DNA from 3 places in the Pseudogracilibacillus sp. ICA-222130 genome. Region 3 is predicted to be linked to each of the others. Evidence: riboswitches for the same ligand, from Rfam matches in the RefSeq annotation. Region 3 holds a riboswitch; each other region holds the start of a gene.
The links. A riboswitch is a leader RNA that binds a small molecule or an ion and turns the genes downstream of it on or off. The one in region 3 is predicted to bind cobalamin.

Region 1: linked by a shared signal. The riboswitch ahead of WKT09_RS02715 (DUF4430 domain-containing protein) and the one ahead of WKT09_RS03435 (ribonucleoside-diphosphate reductase subunit alpha) in region 3 are both predicted to bind cobalamin.
Region 2: linked by a shared signal. The riboswitch ahead of WKT09_RS08435 (DUF4430 domain-containing protein) and the one ahead of WKT09_RS03435 (ribonucleoside-diphosphate reductase subunit alpha) in region 3 are both predicted to bind cobalamin.

The regions. Positions count from the first base shown of each region.
Region 1 covers NZ_JBBKBG010000003.1:16,347-22,319, reverse strand. Annotated here, with positions in the region: gene ccsB (c-type cytochrome biogenesis protein CcsB) at 1-209, shown strand, start outside; gene WKT09_RS02725 (response regulator transcription factor) at 265-981, shown strand; gene WKT09_RS02720 (ATP-binding protein) at 981-2,732, shown strand; cobalamin riboswitch at 2,734-2,918, shown strand; gene WKT09_RS02715 (DUF4430 domain-containing protein) at 3,034-3,456, shown strand; gene WKT09_RS02710 (ECF transporter S component) at 3,463-3,972, shown strand; gene WKT09_RS02705 (helix-turn-helix domain-containing protein) at 3,986-5,044, shown strand; gene WKT09_RS02700 (RecQ family ATP-dependent DNA helicase) at 5,041-5,973, shown strand, end outside.
Region 2 covers NZ_JBBKBG010000018.1:558-6,530, forward strand. Annotated here, with positions in the region: gene WKT09_RS08425 (C40 family peptidase) at 1-951, shown strand, start outside; gene WKT09_RS08430 (murein hydrolase activator EnvC family protein) at 1,336-2,448, shown strand; cobalamin riboswitch at 2,600-2,780, shown strand; gene WKT09_RS08435 (DUF4430 domain-containing protein) at 2,955-5,973, shown strand, end outside.
Region 3 covers NZ_JBBKBG010000004.1:139-6,111, forward strand. Annotated here, with positions in the region: gene gdhA (NADP-specific glutamate dehydrogenase) at 1-1,266, opposite strand, end outside; gene WKT09_RS03430 (LysR family transcriptional regulator) at 1,427-2,332, shown strand; cobalamin riboswitch at 2,459-2,670, shown strand; gene WKT09_RS03435 (ribonucleoside-diphosphate reductase subunit alpha) at 2,860-5,085, shown strand; gene WKT09_RS03440 (flavodoxin) at 5,082-5,516, shown strand; gene WKT09_RS03445 (ribonucleotide-diphosphate reductase subunit beta) at 5,497-5,973, shown strand, end outside.

The DNA.
Region 1 (5,973 bases), on a different contig from region 3:
TTGCTTGGGATCGTTTTTGGGGCTGGGACCCAAAAGAAGTATGGGCACTAATTACATGGTTCTTCTATGCAGCGTTTTTACATTTACGTTTATCAAGAGGATGGCATGGAGAAAAATCAGCTTGGTTGGCAGTTGTTGGGTTTGCAATTATCATGTTTAATATTATCGTTGTAAACTTAGTACTTGCAGGTTTACACTCTTATGCTTAAAATATGAAGTAAATGATGTAAGAAACATAGAAGAAGTAGTAGGAGGACCGATTAGATGAGTGAGTCGAATAGAATTTTAGTAGTAGATGATGAAGAACGTATTCGTCGCTTAATTAAAATGTATTTAGAACGTGAAGACTTCGTTGTTGAAGAAGCTGAAAATGGTGTGGAAGCATTAGAGAAAGCATTAGAAAACGATTATGACTGTATTTTATTAGATATTATGATGCCTGAAATGGACGGTATTGAAGTGTGTGAAAAATTACGAGAAGAGAAAAATACACCAATCATTATGTTGACAGCTAAAGGGGAAGAATCAAACCGTGTTCAAGGATTTGAGGTTGGAGCGGATGATTATATTGTAAAACCTTTTAGTCCACGTGAAGTCGTTTTACGTGTGAAAGCCGTACTCCGAAGAACAGGACAAACGAATGTGAAACAAACGTCTATGCAAACAAATAATTTAATCGTTTTTCCACATTTAACCATTGATTTGGATGCATATCGTGTTACTGCAAATGATCAAGAAATTTCGCTAACTCCTAAAGAATATGAGTTACTAGTGTTTTTAGCACAGTCGCCTGATAAAGTGTATAAACGAGAAGATTTGTTAAAAGAAGTGTGGCAATATGAATTTTTCGGTGACTTACGAACAGTTGATACCCATGTGAAGCGATTACGTGAAAAACTAACAAGTGTTTCAAAAGAAGCAGCGAAAATGATTGTTACAGTATGGGGAATCGGATATAAATTAGAGGTAGAAGAACAATAATGTTCTGGAGAAGTGTAGTAGGGAAACTAGCAATAACGATTTTATTGCTAGTTTCTTTTGTCTTATTTATTTTATCGATTTTACTGTTACAATTTTTCGAAAGATTTCACGTACAAGAAGCCGAAAAAGCAATGATTCAAGCAGCGACTAAAATTTCAATGATCGTAGAAGAACATGATGATAAAGATATGGTAATGGATTTGGTAGAGACGGTAAAAGAACCTTCCAGTAAAGTGCTTTTATATAAACATAATGAATCATTATGGGAATCAAAAACGACCAATCAGTCTTTAACTAAGGTGAAAGAGATATCTCCGGTAGTCAATGAAGATATGTTGCATGTAGCAACACAAAACGAAGTGTTTAATGAAAAACTTACCGTACCAAATAATGATTCGGAAATAATGGTTATTGGTATTCCAATGCGCAAACAACAAGGCGCTATTTATGTTTTACAATCATTGGATGTCATTAACCAAACACGTGCAGAAACGACAAGAATTATTTATGTTGGAGCAGCAATTGCAATCGTCTTAACGACCATTTTTGCATTTTTCTTATCAACGAGAATTACTGCTCCATTGATTCAAATGCGTAAAGCAGCTATCCAAGTGGCAAAAGGAGAATTTAATACGAAACTTCCAGTGTTATCTAATGATGAGATAGGAGAACTTGCTGTTGCATTTAATAAAATGGGGAAACAATTAAATTTTCATATCGATGCATTACGACATGAAAAAGAACAATTAAGTCGATTGGTAAATTCAATGGCAGATGGAGTTATTACCTTAACGAGGGATGCAAAAGTAATTGTAATTAATCCACCCGCAGAACAATTTATACGGGATTGGTATTTTGAGCATAATATTTCAGATGAAACGATGCAGCAATTACCTGACGATGTATATGCCGTGTTCCAAAAGGTAATTGAAGAAGAAAAAGAAGTTATTCAAGAAGTTCAATTACAAGGACGAAATTGGGTAATGATTATGACACCTTTATATGATGATACATATATTCGTGGTGCAGTTGCTGTTATACGTGATATGACAGAGGAAAGACAAATGGATAAATTGAGAAAAGACTTTATTTCTAATGTGTCTCACGAGTTACGAACACCAATTGCTTTAATGCAAGGATATAGTGAAGCAATAGTAGATGATATTGCAGAAAGTAAAGCGGAGAAAAATGAACTTGCTCAAATTATTCTCGAAGAATCTTTAAGAATGAGTCGTTTAGTGAATGAATTACTTGATATTGGAAGAATGGAAGCTGGCCATATTGAGTTAAATAAAGAAGAAATAGACACACAAATGTTTGTAGAAAAAGTGTACAAAAAATTTTATGGCATGGCAGAAGAAAATGGTGTACAATTATCATTAACAATGGATATTGAGCAGCCACTGCTATTCATTGATCCTGACCGAATGGAACAAGTTTTCACCAATTTAATCGATAATGCAATCGGTCACACACCAAATGGTGGTCATGTGGAAGTAGTAGTCCAATCAAAAGAAGATTCTTTACATGTGGAAGTACGTGATAATGGTAGTGGAATTCCTGAAGAAGACCTTTCTTTCGTTTTTGAACGTTTTTATAAAGCGGATAAAGCACGAACGAGAAGTGATAAAAAAGGTACAGGACTAGGACTAGCAATTACAAAACATATTATTCAAGCACATGAAGGGGTCATTTCTGTCAAAAGTAAATTGCATGAAGGGACAACTTTCTATTTCACCATACCACAATAATAATTTCATAAAAATTATTGGCTAAATGATGTTCATACATCGGGAATCTAGTGTAAATCTAGAACTGTCCTCGCAACTGTAATACTGGACGAAATGGATGTAATCCACTGTATCCATCGATATGGGAAGGAATCCAAAGTAGGATGATGGTTAAGTCAGTAGACCTAGCAATAATTGTGTAAAAGAGCTTCGGGGTTCAAGCTACTTCTATATGAATATGTTTATAGAGGTTGTAACAAAACGAGTGAGCTTTTGTTACAACCTTTTTTGTTTTCATACTATAATAAAGGAGCGTTTTACAATGAAAAAATTAATGACGATTTTATCTGCATTATTATTATCTGTAGGAGTTTTAGTCGGGTGTTCAAATGATGCAAATGAAGCAAATAACGCTGTGAATAATCAAGCAAACAATGAAACAAACGAAGTGTCAGAGGAGATTACAATTGATGTCGTAATTTCTTTGGATAAAGGCGAGGAAGTGTTAGAAGAAAAGGAAATTAAGACAGAAGATGGTGCGATTTTATTAGACGTTATGAAAGAAAACTTTGATATTGAAGAAGATGGTGGCTTTATTACGTCAATTGATGGAAAAGCAGCTGAAGAAGGAGAAGAAAAGGCTTGGATGTATTTTGTAAATGATGAAATGGCGATGGTTGGTGCAGGAGAGTACGAACTTTCCGATGGAGATGAAGTTAATTTTGATTTTCAACCTTGGGAGTAATCAACGTTGAATACGTATAAATTAACGATATTAGCAATACTAGCTACGTTAGGGGTCGTTGGAAGGTCTTTTTTAGTTTTTATTCCTAACGTACAACCAGTAACGGCGATTATTATTATCGCTGGTATCATTATGGGACCAGGCGCTGCATTTGTTTTGGCTTTACTTATTACATTTTTATCAAATATGTTACTTGGGATGGGGATTTGGTCAATATGGCAAGTCCTCTCCTGGGGATTAATTGGTATAATGAGTGGATGTATAGGTAAATATGTAAAACATATTTCTGTTTATATGTTAGCATTGTATGGAATCTTCTGTGGGTATTTATATGGATTTATTATATCGCTAGTAACATACCAAGTAGCGGGAAAATTCTGGCCATACTATCTTTTAGGTCTACCTTATGATACGTATCATGCAATTGGAAATGCCCTGTTCATTATGGTGCTTTATCCAATTTTTTCTTATTTAATGAAACGATATGCAAAAGACCGTTTCAATATTCAACATTAAAAGGAGGAGTTCATTGTTTCAACAAATTATTTTATACTGTTTGTATAAAATGGAAGGTGAACGCTCCGTTAATTCACCTTATTATATTATACAAGGAAAACAATCGATCCAAACGATTCAAGATGCAAATTTATTTCATTTGAATCGTTTTTTTACTATCTATAAACAGTTAGACAAAAATGTATACGATAGAGAGATTTTATCACTCGTTGAAGCCGACAAGCTAAAAATAGTGGGCCAACAATATACATTATGTAATATGACAGATGAATCTATTTTACAATTGCAAGATGAAATTTCAATGTATCATTTGAATGGGAAACAATTGGCACAGATGGATCGCATCTTTTTTGAACGATTACTTTTATTAATCCAAGTATGGACAAATAAGTCTGTCGGAAACAAACAATATATTCCGATCGTTGAAAACAGATCTGTTGAACAGTGGGTGAAATTAGTATATGGAAAAACGAAGGATCGTGTAAATGAATGTTTAGACAAATTATATATTGAACTACGAAGTTTATTAGTTCAAGTGACGGAACTTGGAGCTGCTTTATTCGTGGATCAACTGACAGGTGCTACGATCATTGGGCAATCAAAACAGCAGTTGGTTGATAAATATAAGTTAGACATCGCAGATATAGAGTTGGAGACATTGAATGTTATTCATTACATGTTACAACATATAGATGTTGACCAACACCCTATTTTATGCCTTATGAAACAACAAATTCGAGATGAAACGATTCATTCCAAATTAACCCATTCTACGAAGCAAACATACAATTTATGGCAACAAGGTTATCCATTAGAAAAGATTGCCTCCATACGTAAATTAAAATTAAATACGATATATGACCATCTAGTTGAAATTGCATTATATGAACCGAATTTTCCATATGAACAATTTATCACATTAGACAAAATAGAAGAAATAAATGGCGCCATTCAACGAACAAAAACATTTAAATTAAAACCGATTAAGGATCATGTTTGTCCATCAATCACCTATTTTCAAATCCGGTTAGCATTCATATATTTACAAAAGAAAGGGGAAGGTGACAAATGAAGAAAAACTTACAAGCATTATTACAAAGGCATTTTTCTTATGACTCATTTCATGAAGGACAAGAAGAAATCATTCACGACGTCTTACAAGGGAAAAATGTGTTAGGAATGCTGAAGACAGGATCGGGAAAGTCAATTTGTTATCAATTACCAGCAAAAGTGTTACCAAATTTAACGATTGTCGTTTCTCCCCTTATTTCTTTAATGATTGATCAAGTACGTGAAGCTAGGGCTTATGGGTTTAAAGAAGTCGTGGCATTACATAGTATGCAAACTTGGAAAGAAAGACAGGATATTTTGCGCCATCTCCATGCATATAAATTATTATATATCTCTCCGGAATTAATCCAACAACGAACAATTATGGATCTATGCATTCGTAGAAAAATCTCGCTTTTCGTTATTGATGAGGCACATTGTATTTCACAATGGGGGCATGATTTTCGTCCAGATTATTTACGGTTGCATGCTGTCATAAACGCTTTAGGGAATCCTCCTGTATTGGCGTTAACTGGAACGGCAACTCCTGCTGTACAAGATGATATTGAACGACAATTACAATTACATCATATGGCTAGACATTTATATAACATAGATCGAGAAAATATTGCTTTAGTATTGGAGAAAGTAACAGATGAGCAAGAAAAACTAGATATGCTTGTTTCATTGTTAAAAAATTATCATGTACCAACCATCATATATTTTTCGAGTAGAAAAATGACAGAACAGATGGCACAAACATTGCAAATGCATTTAGGACATCGATCTATCGCCTATTATCACGGCGGAATGGATACGAATGATCGTTTAAAGGTACAACAACAATTTATGCATGATCAATTACATATTATTTGTTGTACAAGTGCATTCGGTATGGGAATTAATAAAAAAAATATTCGTTTAGTTATTCATTATCAAATGCCATCGAAC
Region 2 (5,973 bases), on a different contig from region 3:
GCGAACGGTGGAAACATTCAGTATATGGAAGTGTTATTAGGTTCAAAGGATCCACTTGAATTTTTAAGTCGTGTGGACGCAGTAACGACAATTACAAATTCAGACATTGAGTTAATTGAAGAGAACGAGAAAGATAAAGAAACAGTAGAAGAAAAAATTGAAGAACAAAACGACTTAAAAGTAGAACTTGAAGGAATCGCTTCTACGATGGAAAATCAAAAAGAAGAAGAGAATAAAAAAGTCGCACAATTAAAATCAGAAAAAGATAAGTATGAAACAGAAAAATCTAAATTAGCATCTCAAAGTTCAGAATTAAAGGAATTAGAGGCACGTGTTTTAGCGGAATTAGCTGCACCGGCGGAAGAAGTAGTTGAATCGTCAACAAATGAATCCAATGAATCCAATGCATCCAATGCATCCAATGCTTCTACAGCAAGCACATCGAATTCTAATGGATCTAATAATAACAGTGAAGTAGCTACAAGTACTTCATCATCTACAGGCAGTTCATCAGCTACAAGCACTTCATCATCTACTCCTAAAAAGGAAAAGAAAGAAAGTGCACCAGCATATACTGGAACAGGTGGATCAGCAATCTCAGCTGGTAAACAGTATATCGGTCGTTCATCTTATGTATTTGGAGCGAAAAATCCAGCAGCTGGACAATTTGACTGTTCTGGTTTCGTATCTTGGGCGTATGAGCAAGAAGGAATTTCTTTACCTAGAAGTACATCAGGTATGAGAAGTGTTGGTTCCAAAGTAGATTACAGCAGCGCAAAACCTGGAGATTTAGTATTCTTTGATACGTACAAAACAGATGGACATGTTGGAATTTACTTAGGTGGAGGACAGTTCATCGGATCTCAGTCTGATAGAGGAGTAGAAATCGTAAGCATGAATAATCCTTACTGGAGTAAGGCTTTCAACGGTCACGTAAGAAGAGTTAAATAATTAAGTTTCATAACGAAAAGCTAGTATGAAATAGGTGGAGGACCACTCTATTTCATGCTAGTTTTATTTTGTTTGTATATATGTAAATCTTTGATATGAACGTGTTTTATATATTCATTTTCTTGTTAGTAGTAGGTTGATACTGGGACAAGCTGGAAATAAATATTATTTGTACAAACCTATTTGTAAATGATGCAATGTAACAGTTATTACATAATTTGAAATAATTGTATAGTCACATAAGCATAAGTTACTGAAATAGTAATATGTGCTTATTTTTTGTTTGAAATTTGATAATAAACTGTAATGAGAATCACATTCGCATGAAATGTTAGATTGTTATAATATGCTTTGGGGACAAAAAGAGGAAGGGAGTAAGATGTATTGAAATATGTACAGTTATTTTTAGCAGTAGCAATTTTATTTGCAGGAACTGTTTTATATCCAACAAATGATATTGCAGCTGAAAAGATAGAAGATATTCAAAAAGATAGAGAGAATATAAAGAAAGACTTAAAGAAAGCGAATAAAGAAATCGAAAAAATAGTGAAAGAAATAAAGGAACTTAATATAGAGATAAAAGAATATAAAGAAACATTGAAACAAAATGAAAAGGCAATGAAAGAAACAAAAAAAGAGATAAAGCAAGTAGAAAAGGAAATTGAAAAATTAGAAGAGGAAATCGAAAAACGTTTTGACATTTTAAAAGAACGTGCAAAATCGATTCAATCTAGTGGTGGCGACATTCAATATATCGAAATTTTATTTGGTGCAGAAGATTTTAATGATTTTATTAGTCGAGCAAGTGCAGTTAATACGATTGCTGAGTCAGATGCAAGTTTAATTGAAGACTTAGAAGAAGATAAGGCAAAAGTTGAGAAAAAGCTTGCCCAACTTGAAGATTTAGAGCAAGAGTTAATACAAATTAAGCAAAATACAGAAATGCAAAAAGAGTTAACAGAGGAAAAGAAAGAAAAAATAAAGAAAAAAGAAGCGAAATTTAAAGCTAAAACGAAAAAATTAAAATTAGAAGATAAAGAATTAGCATTATTAGAGGCAGAAAAGGAAGCAGAAGATATCGGAACATCTTTTTCGGTTGATACTGCAAATAGTAACTCATCATTAGGTTGGCCGACAGATGGCGGATATATTTCTAGTCATGTTGGAGAGCGTTGGGGAGCAATGCATAAAGGGATTGACATTGCTCGAACGGATCGAAGCACATCCCCTCCAATTTATGCGGCTGAAGCTGGTACGGTAGAATCGGCTGGGATGAATTCCGGTGGTTATGGAAACATGGTAATTGTAAATCATGGTAATGGTTTAAAAACATTGTATGCACATATGTCAAAAATTACTGTGAAATCTGGCCAAAAAGTAAAGCGTGGAGAACAAATTGGGGTCATGGGTGCGACAGGTGATTCGACAGGTATTCACTTACATTTCGAAGTACATAATAATGGCAACATTACAAATCCAACTGCATTTTTAAGATAATATAGGAAACGAGTGTGAAGAAGGAAACTCCTTTTTCACACTTTTTTTATTGCTTTTTACATTTACTTCCTGACATAGTTATAAAGATGCTTTTAAATTCAGAAAAGTTGTACTATGATATAAGATGGGTGTACATTATACCTACATAAATAACTGTATATTTCATTTTGATGTTGCATATGCAACTTAATAAGGAATCAGGTGAAAATCCTGAACGGTCCGGCCACTGTAATGGGAAGCAAGCTTTTGAATCCACTGGATAAATATCCGGGAAGGAAAAGGCGATTGCAATGATCCTAAGTCAGGAGACTTGTCAAGATGAGTATTATTTCGAACCTTCCGGGACTAAGGGGAAATATTCATTCATATATTATACCTATGTATGCATACATACGTGTATTTATGATAAATATTCATACGATAACCTTGAACAGAACCGGAATGTTCAAGGTTATTTTGTGTGGGGAAATAAGTCAAATCTATTTAAATACGAAGGGGGAATTTTAATGAGGAATGGCAAGAAACAAATTCATAAGTTGATATCAATTTTATTGATATTAGTAATGTTTGTTTCCTGGTTACCAACAAATATTTTTGCTAATGAGTTGGTTGATGAAGAAAAACATATGGAAACAATGAAGGAAGAAACTGAAGGGGTAGACGAAGATACTGTAGAAGAACCGGATGAAACAGGTAGTACCGAAAATGATAATAAAGAAAAAGAAGTAAATAAGGAAACTGAGAATAAAAAGGAAGTAAAAAAGGAAAATAATGAAAAAGATAGTACAAAAGCTCAACCGAATTCGAAAGAGTTAAGTGAAGAAGAGGGAGAGCAAGATAACAAAAATGATAAGTCAGAAGATTCGGAAGAAGTAACGAAAGAAACAACAAAAGAATCTGATGAGGAATCTAACGAAGAATCTGATGAAGAATCCGATAAAGAATCTGACGAAGAATCTGAGGAAAAAACGTTATCTAAGGAAGAACTTAAAACGTTAGTAGATGCATCTACTAATAAAACGGTTCAATACTATAAAAATAATCAACCTGAATACACTGAATCATACAAAGGATCTCATAGTGATTTTTGGGTATTTTCCGCATTATGGAGTTCTGGACTAAAAAATTTAGAAAAGGATTTTCCGTGGAAAGAAGATAGTAATCCATGGTTAGATTTTACATATTGGTCTGAAGGGAAAACAGAAGCATCCAAAGATCCTAATGAAAACGCAGGCGCTGTTATAGGTTCATTAATTCTTGGATTAAACCCATATGAATTTGGCGAGCAAAATTTAGTAGAAGATTTATTAGAATTGCAAAATGATAGAGGAATGTTCTCTACAATATGGGGAGAAGCTTGGGCTTTTATCGCATTAGATTTAGTGGATGCAGATTATGATCAAGATAAACATATTAAATCGATATTAAATGAGCAAAGTAATAACGGCCTTTTCGGTGATACAGATGCAACAGGATGGACACTATTAGCGTTAGCACCACATATGGAGCGTGCGGACGTTAAGGAAGCTGTTGGAAGAGCAGTTGATTATATACACGAGGAATTTGTAGAAAATGATGAATATCCGGGAATGTTTGGACCGAATGCTAATACTACATCTTCCGTTATAATGGGTCTTGCTGCAGTTGGAGAAGATTTATATAGTGATAAATGGACGAAAGAAAATGGTAGTTTATTAGAAGATTTATTAGATTATCAACAAGATGATGGTTCATTTTGGTGGCAGAAGCAATCAGCAGGTGCTATTGGCATGGCGACAGAACAGGCTTTACTCGCTTTAGCTACGGTGGAACACGGACAATCACCTTTTATTTCAATGAAAAATGAACTTGATATTCCTGAGTTACCAGGGAATTCAGAAGAACCAAAAGAAACAATTTTACCATTTAATAAAGAAGTAACGGCACATTCAAAGGAAATATTTGAGATTGCTGATACACAAAATACGGTTACTATGCCAAGTAACTTACCAGAAAATACAACCATTCAGGTAAAAGATGTTACAAAAGAAACGGACTTAGTGGATAATAATTTGTCTGTTGCAGGGAATGTACTATCCTTTACGTTAAATCATCAAGCAACAAGTGAAGATCCATTTGAATTAACAATGTCAGTGAATGAAAATGTGGATCTTACAAAACAAGATGTAGATATATTTTATTATGACGAAGAAAAAAATCAATGGGTGAAACAAAATGGTCAAATAGATCAAGATAAACGTACTATTACTATTCATCCAACAGATTTTTCAACTTATGGTGTTTTTGCCATTAACGATGAACCGAAAGTTGATACATCAAAATTAGAAGCAAGTATTGAGAAGGCAGAGAACGAAACATTAGATGATAAAACAACAGATAGTAAGAAGAAATTTGAGGAAGCTTTAGAAGTTGCTATAGCTATTTTAAATAAGACAGATGCAACGCAAGAAGAGATAGATGAAGCGCAAAAGGCATTAGAAAAAGCTATGGAAAACTTAAAAGATCGAGCTCCCCCTGTTAAGGTAAATGTTCGAGTGGAATCACATGGACAAACGTTAGTGCCGACAACAGAGGTGGAAGTATCTCCATATGACTTAATGGAATATATTAACAACAACAATAATGGTAAATCACTGGTTCATGACGAAGCAAGAGCAATTCATGCAATTATTCGTGCATTAGAAACAGTGGATGGTTTTGATCCGAAAGATGATCAACAATTTGGTTTAAATAATGGTGGAAACTATATTCAAAAGATAGGAGATGCAGCAGAATTTTCTGCAGGTCCTTTAAGTGGTTGGATGTACTACGTAAATAATGAGTTTGCACCAGTAGGAGTAGCGGATTTTAAGGTTAAAGATGGAGATTCTATCGTTTTATATTTTGTTGAAAATTATATAGATTCAACTTATACATGGTTCGATAAGGAATCATATAAAACAAAAGTAGATGAATCGTTATCACTTACTCTAAAAGGAGAAAAATCTGTCGAGGGTGCCCATATATTAATAGATGGAAAACCATATGAAGTCGATGGAGAAAAAGTTCTAATAGATAAAGATGGTAAGGTAAATATTACATTTTCCGAAACAGGCACGTACCATGTTTCAGCTGAGCGATTAAATGATGCCGGGGAAAATAATATCGTTCGTCCATATACGATAGTTGAAGTGATTGATACAGATGTAGTTCCAGAAAAAGATACAACACCACCTTCCATTACAATTACAGGTATAAATGATGGACAAAAAGTGTTAAATGAAAAAATTGAATTTAGCGTAAAAGCAGAAGATGATGTGGATGGACAAGTAGATGCTGACGTAAAATTAAATGGAAAAACGGTTAAACCAACAAAATCTACTTCTTATGCTGTAAAACTGAAAGAAGGAGAAAATACGATTTCAGTTGAAGCAGAGGATTCATCTAATAATAAGGCAAAAAAGGAAATTATCGTTACGTATGAAAAGCCTAAAATTGAGGAATCAGCAGAGAATGCATTAACTGCTTTAAAAGATTATGTATTAA
Region 3 (5,973 bases):
ATAGATAGTTTTCATAATTTTTTGTAGTTGTTCATCTACTTGTTCAACTGTCCAGCTAAGTCTTTGGCTATTTTGTGCCATTTCTAATGAAGAGCAAGCGACACCACCTGCATTTACTGCTTGTGCAGGGCCAAACATAATATCATTTTCTAAAAAGACATCGATTGCTTCGATGGAACAAGGCATGTTTGCTCCTTCCGCAACAACTTGTACGCCATTTTTCACTAACATTTTTGCAGATGCTTCATCGATTTCATTTTGTGTCGCACAAGGAAGTGCAATATCACATGGAATGGACCAAATTTTAGATCCATCATCAAAATATTCCGCTTCAGGATGTGTTTTGACATACTCGGAAATTCGTGCCCCTTCGGAAAACTTTATTCGCTTAATCGTCTGTAAACTTAGCCCATTACGGTCGTATACATATCCACTTGAATCACTACATGCGACAACTTTTGCTCCTAATTTAATTGCTTTTTCCATTGCATAAATAGCAACATTTCCAGATCCAGATGTGATCACTGTTTTATTTTTAAAATCTTCACGTCTGTCTTTCAACATTTCTTGTACGAAATAAATGGTTCCGTATCCCGTTGCCTCTGTACGACCTAAACTACCACCATAGTTTAGTCCTTTTCCAGTTAATACTCCTGCATGGTACGCTCCTTGGATACGTTTGTATTGACCAAACATATAACCAACTTCACGTTTTCCAACTCCAATATCTCCTGCAGGTACATCTATGTCCGGACCGATATGGCGATATAATTCGGTCATGAAACTTTGACAGAAACGCATAATTTCGTTATCAGACTTCCCTTTTGGATCGAAGTCTGCACCACCTTTCCCGCCACCAATTGGTTGGCCAGTTAAAGAGTTCTTAAAAATTTGTGTTAAGGCTAAAAACTTCATAACACTTAAATTTACACTTGGATGGAAACGAAGGCCACCTTTATACGGGCCAAGGGCACTGTTAAATTGTACGCGGTACCCACGATTTACGTGTGTCTTTCCGTTATCGTCTATCCACGGAACCCGAAATGTAATGATTCTTTCGGGTTCAATCAATTGTTCTAATATATTTTTTTCTCTATATGTGCGATTCTTCACAAAGACTGGCACAAGAGAATTTAGTAACATTTTTGTAGCTTGTAAAAACTCCACTTCATGTGCGTCACGTGCTTTTATTTTTTCATAAAGTTCGTCCATATAGTCGATTACTTCTTGTTCTTCCTTTGAAACGACGCGCTCTAGTTGAGTCATGATGCTCGCCTCCCATTTCTTTCTATTAATTCCGTCTATTCCATCTATTCTATATAATTCCTCTATTACTAATTTATCATACATGTATCAATCTAAACAATATTATTAATAGATATTATTAATGCTTTTATGAGATAATAGAAAATACGAGGTGACAAAAATGGAGTTAAGACAAATAAAATATTTTATTGAAGTTGCAAAACGTGAGCATGTAACGGAAGCGGCAGATGCTTTGCATGTAGCGCAATCAGCAGTAAGCAGACAAATTTTTAATTTAGAAGAAGAACTCGGGGTAGATTTATTTATTCGTGAAGGAAGAACGGTTCGACTAACGAGGATTGGGAAAGTTTTTTTAGAACATATGGAAAAAGCGATCAATGTGATTGATGACGCAAGACAAGAAGTGATTGAATATACCGATCCTAAAAAAGGAACCATTCATATAGGTTTTGCAGCCAGTTTAGCATCTTATATATTACCGACGGCTATTTTTTATTTCCGAAAACAGTATCCAGATGTAAAATTCGTGCTAAATCAAGGGACACATAGTGAACTACTTGATTGGGTGAAAAAGGGCGAAATTAATATTGCGTTATTAGGGCCATTACCACAAGACCAAGAGAAAATAAAAAGTACAGTTCTTTTTACAGAAGATATTGTCGCTTTGTTACCGAGCAATCATTCTCTTGCAAACAGGTCTTCGTTAAAATTAATCGAATTGCGCGATGAATCGTTTGTCATGTTTCCTAAAGGGTTTATTTTACACGATGTCATTATGGAAGGTTGTTTACAACGTGGTTTCCAACCGAAAATTTCATTTGAAGGAAAAGATTTAGATGCGATTAAAGGACTTGTATCTGCGGGATTAGGTGTGACATTAATTCCGGAAGTAACATTGGTGGATTGTTTGCCACGTGCTACCGTAAAGGTTCCTATTACCGAACCTAGTTTGAAACGATCAGTCGGTGCGATTATTCCTGCTGAACGTGAATTATTACCAACCGAAAAATTGTTTTATCAATTTATAAAAGATTTCTTTATGCGCTTAGAAGTGTATCAAAACTAAATTAGTGTTACAAATCTATAAACATGCTATGCTAATAATCGCTAAATTTGTAAAAATATATTGCATCATAAAAATGAATATGTTAAGATTAAAACACAATATATAGATGAAATATAAAATTGAATACACAATATATAGTGATTAAGGTGACATACGAAAGTCTTAAAAAGGGAATCTAGTGGGAAGCTAGAACTGCCCCCGCAACTGTAATTATGTTGTTTATATGAAAGGACATGCTCACTATATGTAGTTGTTTATCGAGAGAAAGGCAACACATATAGGAAGGGGTTCTGGAGATACATATAAGTCAGGAGACCTGCCTAATCGCATTAGTTTCACTTCTCCGGGGTGAGGGATTTTCGAAACGGCATGGATATTGAAATAGTACATATTTTGTTGTCTTTTTAGCCGTTTATTCCTCATGCGAATAAACGGCTTTTTATTATACATGTACATACGTAGGAGAACAGGAAACGAAGCGATCACCATATGGAATACGGGGATCATTTTTCAGGAGGGATTTATAGATGAGCATGTTAGAGGTAGAAAACAAGGTAGAAGCATTAATGACGTTGGCACAAGAAGGATTAAATGTAGATGTCACACCATATAAAGAAAAGATGTTCAACGCAACAGAGAATGTGACAGGGTTAGATGTTCACATCGAAATGATTAAAATCGCATTAGAAAATATTGATGAAGCTAATCCGGATTGGACATACTTTGCCAGTCGTTTATATGCGGCACAATTGTATGAACAAGCTGCAGCTAACCGCGGATATGATCCAGCTGAAAAATATGGAGATTTTTATACATTAATTAATCAATTAACGAATAAAGGCATTTATACGAATAAATTATTAGAAAAATATACAAAAGAAGAGATCGACTTTTTAGGAAGTAAGATCGAACAAGAACGCGATAGTTTATTTCACTATTTAGCGATTTATACATTAGCGACAAGGTATTTGGCGACAGACCATGAGAAAAACGTGTTTGAATTGCCACAAGAACGTTGGATGATTATCGCCATGCATTTAATGCAGGATGAAGATCGCGAGAAACGAATGGATTATATTTTAGAAGCTTATTGGGCTTTAAGTAATTTATATATGACGGTTGCAACACCGACAATGAATAACGCAGGAAAAACACATGGACAACTTTCTAGCTGTTTCATCGATACAGTCGAGGATAGTTTACAATCGATTTACGATGTGAATACAGACGTAGCACAGTTATCAAAAAACGGCGGTGGAATTGGTGTTTATATGGGGAAAGTCCGAGGCCGTGGGAGTGCAATCAAAGGATTTAAAGGAATGTCGAGTGGTGTTGTGCCATGGATTCGTCAGTTAAATAATACAGCGGTAAGTGTAGACCAGTTAGGTACGAGAAAAGGTGCGATCGCGATTTATTTAGATGTATGGCATATCGATATTGAACCGTTTTTAGATTTAAAATTAAATAACGGGGATGCACGTATGCGAGCACATGATATTTTCCCTGGGGTATGTTTACCAGATTACTTTATGGAACAAGTAGAAGCACGTGGTGACTGGTATTTATTTGACCCACATGAAGTAAGACAAGTGATGGGGTATAGCTTAGAAGATTTTTATGATGAAGAAAAAGGTGCTGGAACGTGGCGGACGAAATATGAAGAATGTATCCGCGATGAACGTTTAACGAAAAAGAAAGTACCGGCAATTGATATTATGAAACGTATCATGATTTCTCAGTTAGAAACAGGTACACCGTTTATGTTTTACCGTGATGAAGTAAACCGTATGAATGCAAATAGTCATGCTGGCATCATCTACTGTTCTAACCTTTGTACAGAAATTACACAAAATCAATCACCAACAGAGTTTTTAGAAGAGTATATTGAAAATGAAGATGTTATTGTGAAAAAGTACAAAACTGGGGATTATGTTGTTTGTAACTTAAGTTCTGTCAACTTAGGTCGCGCAGTACCAGAAGGTGTTTTAGAGCGACTCATTCCGATTCAAGTAAGGATGTTGGATAATGTCATCGATATGAACACATTGCCGATTTTACAAGCACAGCTGACAAACCAGAAATATAGAGCGGTAGGTTTAGGAACGTTCGGTTGGCATCACTTGCTTGCACTGAAAGGTATCGAATGGGAGTCAGAAGAGGCATTAACTTACACGGATGAATTATATGAACAAATTGCTTATTTAACGATTCAAGCAAGTATGGAATTAAGTAAAGAAAAAGGAGCTTACCGTCTCTTTGAAGGAAGTAAGTGGCAATCAGGAAGCTATTTCACTTCACGTGGATATAAAGGTGAAAAGTGGGAAGCATTAAAACAAGAAGTACAAGAAAATGGTATTCGTAATGGGTATTTAATGGCAGTAGCACCGAACTCATCAACAGCGATGATTGCAGGATCCACTGCGAGTATTGACCCGATTTTCCAAGTGTTCTATTACGAGGAGAAAAAGGACTTCAAAATTCCAGTCACTGCACCAGCATTAGACCATAAAACGTATAACATTTATCGTCGTTCTGCATATATTGTAGATCAGCGTTGGTCTGTAAAGCAAAACGCAGTAAGACAAAAGCATATTGATCAAAGTATTTCATTTAATATGTATGTACCAAATACGATTCGTGCGTCTGTTTTATTAAATTTACACGTACAAGCTTGGAAAGAGGGGCTAAAAACATCGTATTATGTTCGATCTACTGCGAACGATATTGAAGAATGTGAGTGGTGTCATTCATGAGAACTTTAATTGCTTATTTATCTTATAGCGGAAATACAGAAGAGATTGCGGAACATATTGAACGGAAATTAGTATGTGAAGGAATAGAGGTCGATATGTTATCGATTGGCATTGATTATGTACCAGACTTAAGTGTGTACGATTATATATTTCTCGGCACATTTACGTGGGATATGGGTGGAACGCCAGATGAAGTGAAAGATTTTGTATTAGAAGTCGGCTATAAACCGAATAATGTAGCAGTATTTGGTTCAGGCGATACACAATTTGGTGGAGATGCTATGTTTTGTGGAGCTGTGGATAAATTAGTGAAGTTTTATGAGAGTAAGTGGGACGGTTTGAAAATCGAACAGTCCCCAAGAGGCTCCCAAGAAGTATTAATTGATAACTGGCTAGAAGGAGTGTTAGAAGATGTCAGAGTTACTGCTTGAACGTGCAAAAACGTTAGAACCGCGTAACCCGAACAAATCAACGGGGATTTTCGGTGGAAAATCGAGTGGTATTTTAAATTGGAACGACATTGCGTATCCACATTGGTATAAAATGTATAAACGATTAGTCGGAAATTATTGGCAAGCAGATGAGGTGAACATGTCGAGTGATATTAAGCAGTTCCCTACGTTAACAGAAGAAGAACGTGATGCTTATTTAAAAATTATTGGGTTATTATCGACATTAGACGCACCACAGACGAGAACGGCGTTACTGTTTTCATTATATGCGACAGATCCATCTGTCCAGTCAATTATGGCAGTCATCGCACAACAAGAGGCGGTACATAACGAATCATATTCATATGTACTATCTTCTGTCGTTTCACTTGCAGAACAAAATGAATCATTTGAACTCGGAAGAAAAGATCCTGTTTTATTAAAACGAAACGAAAAG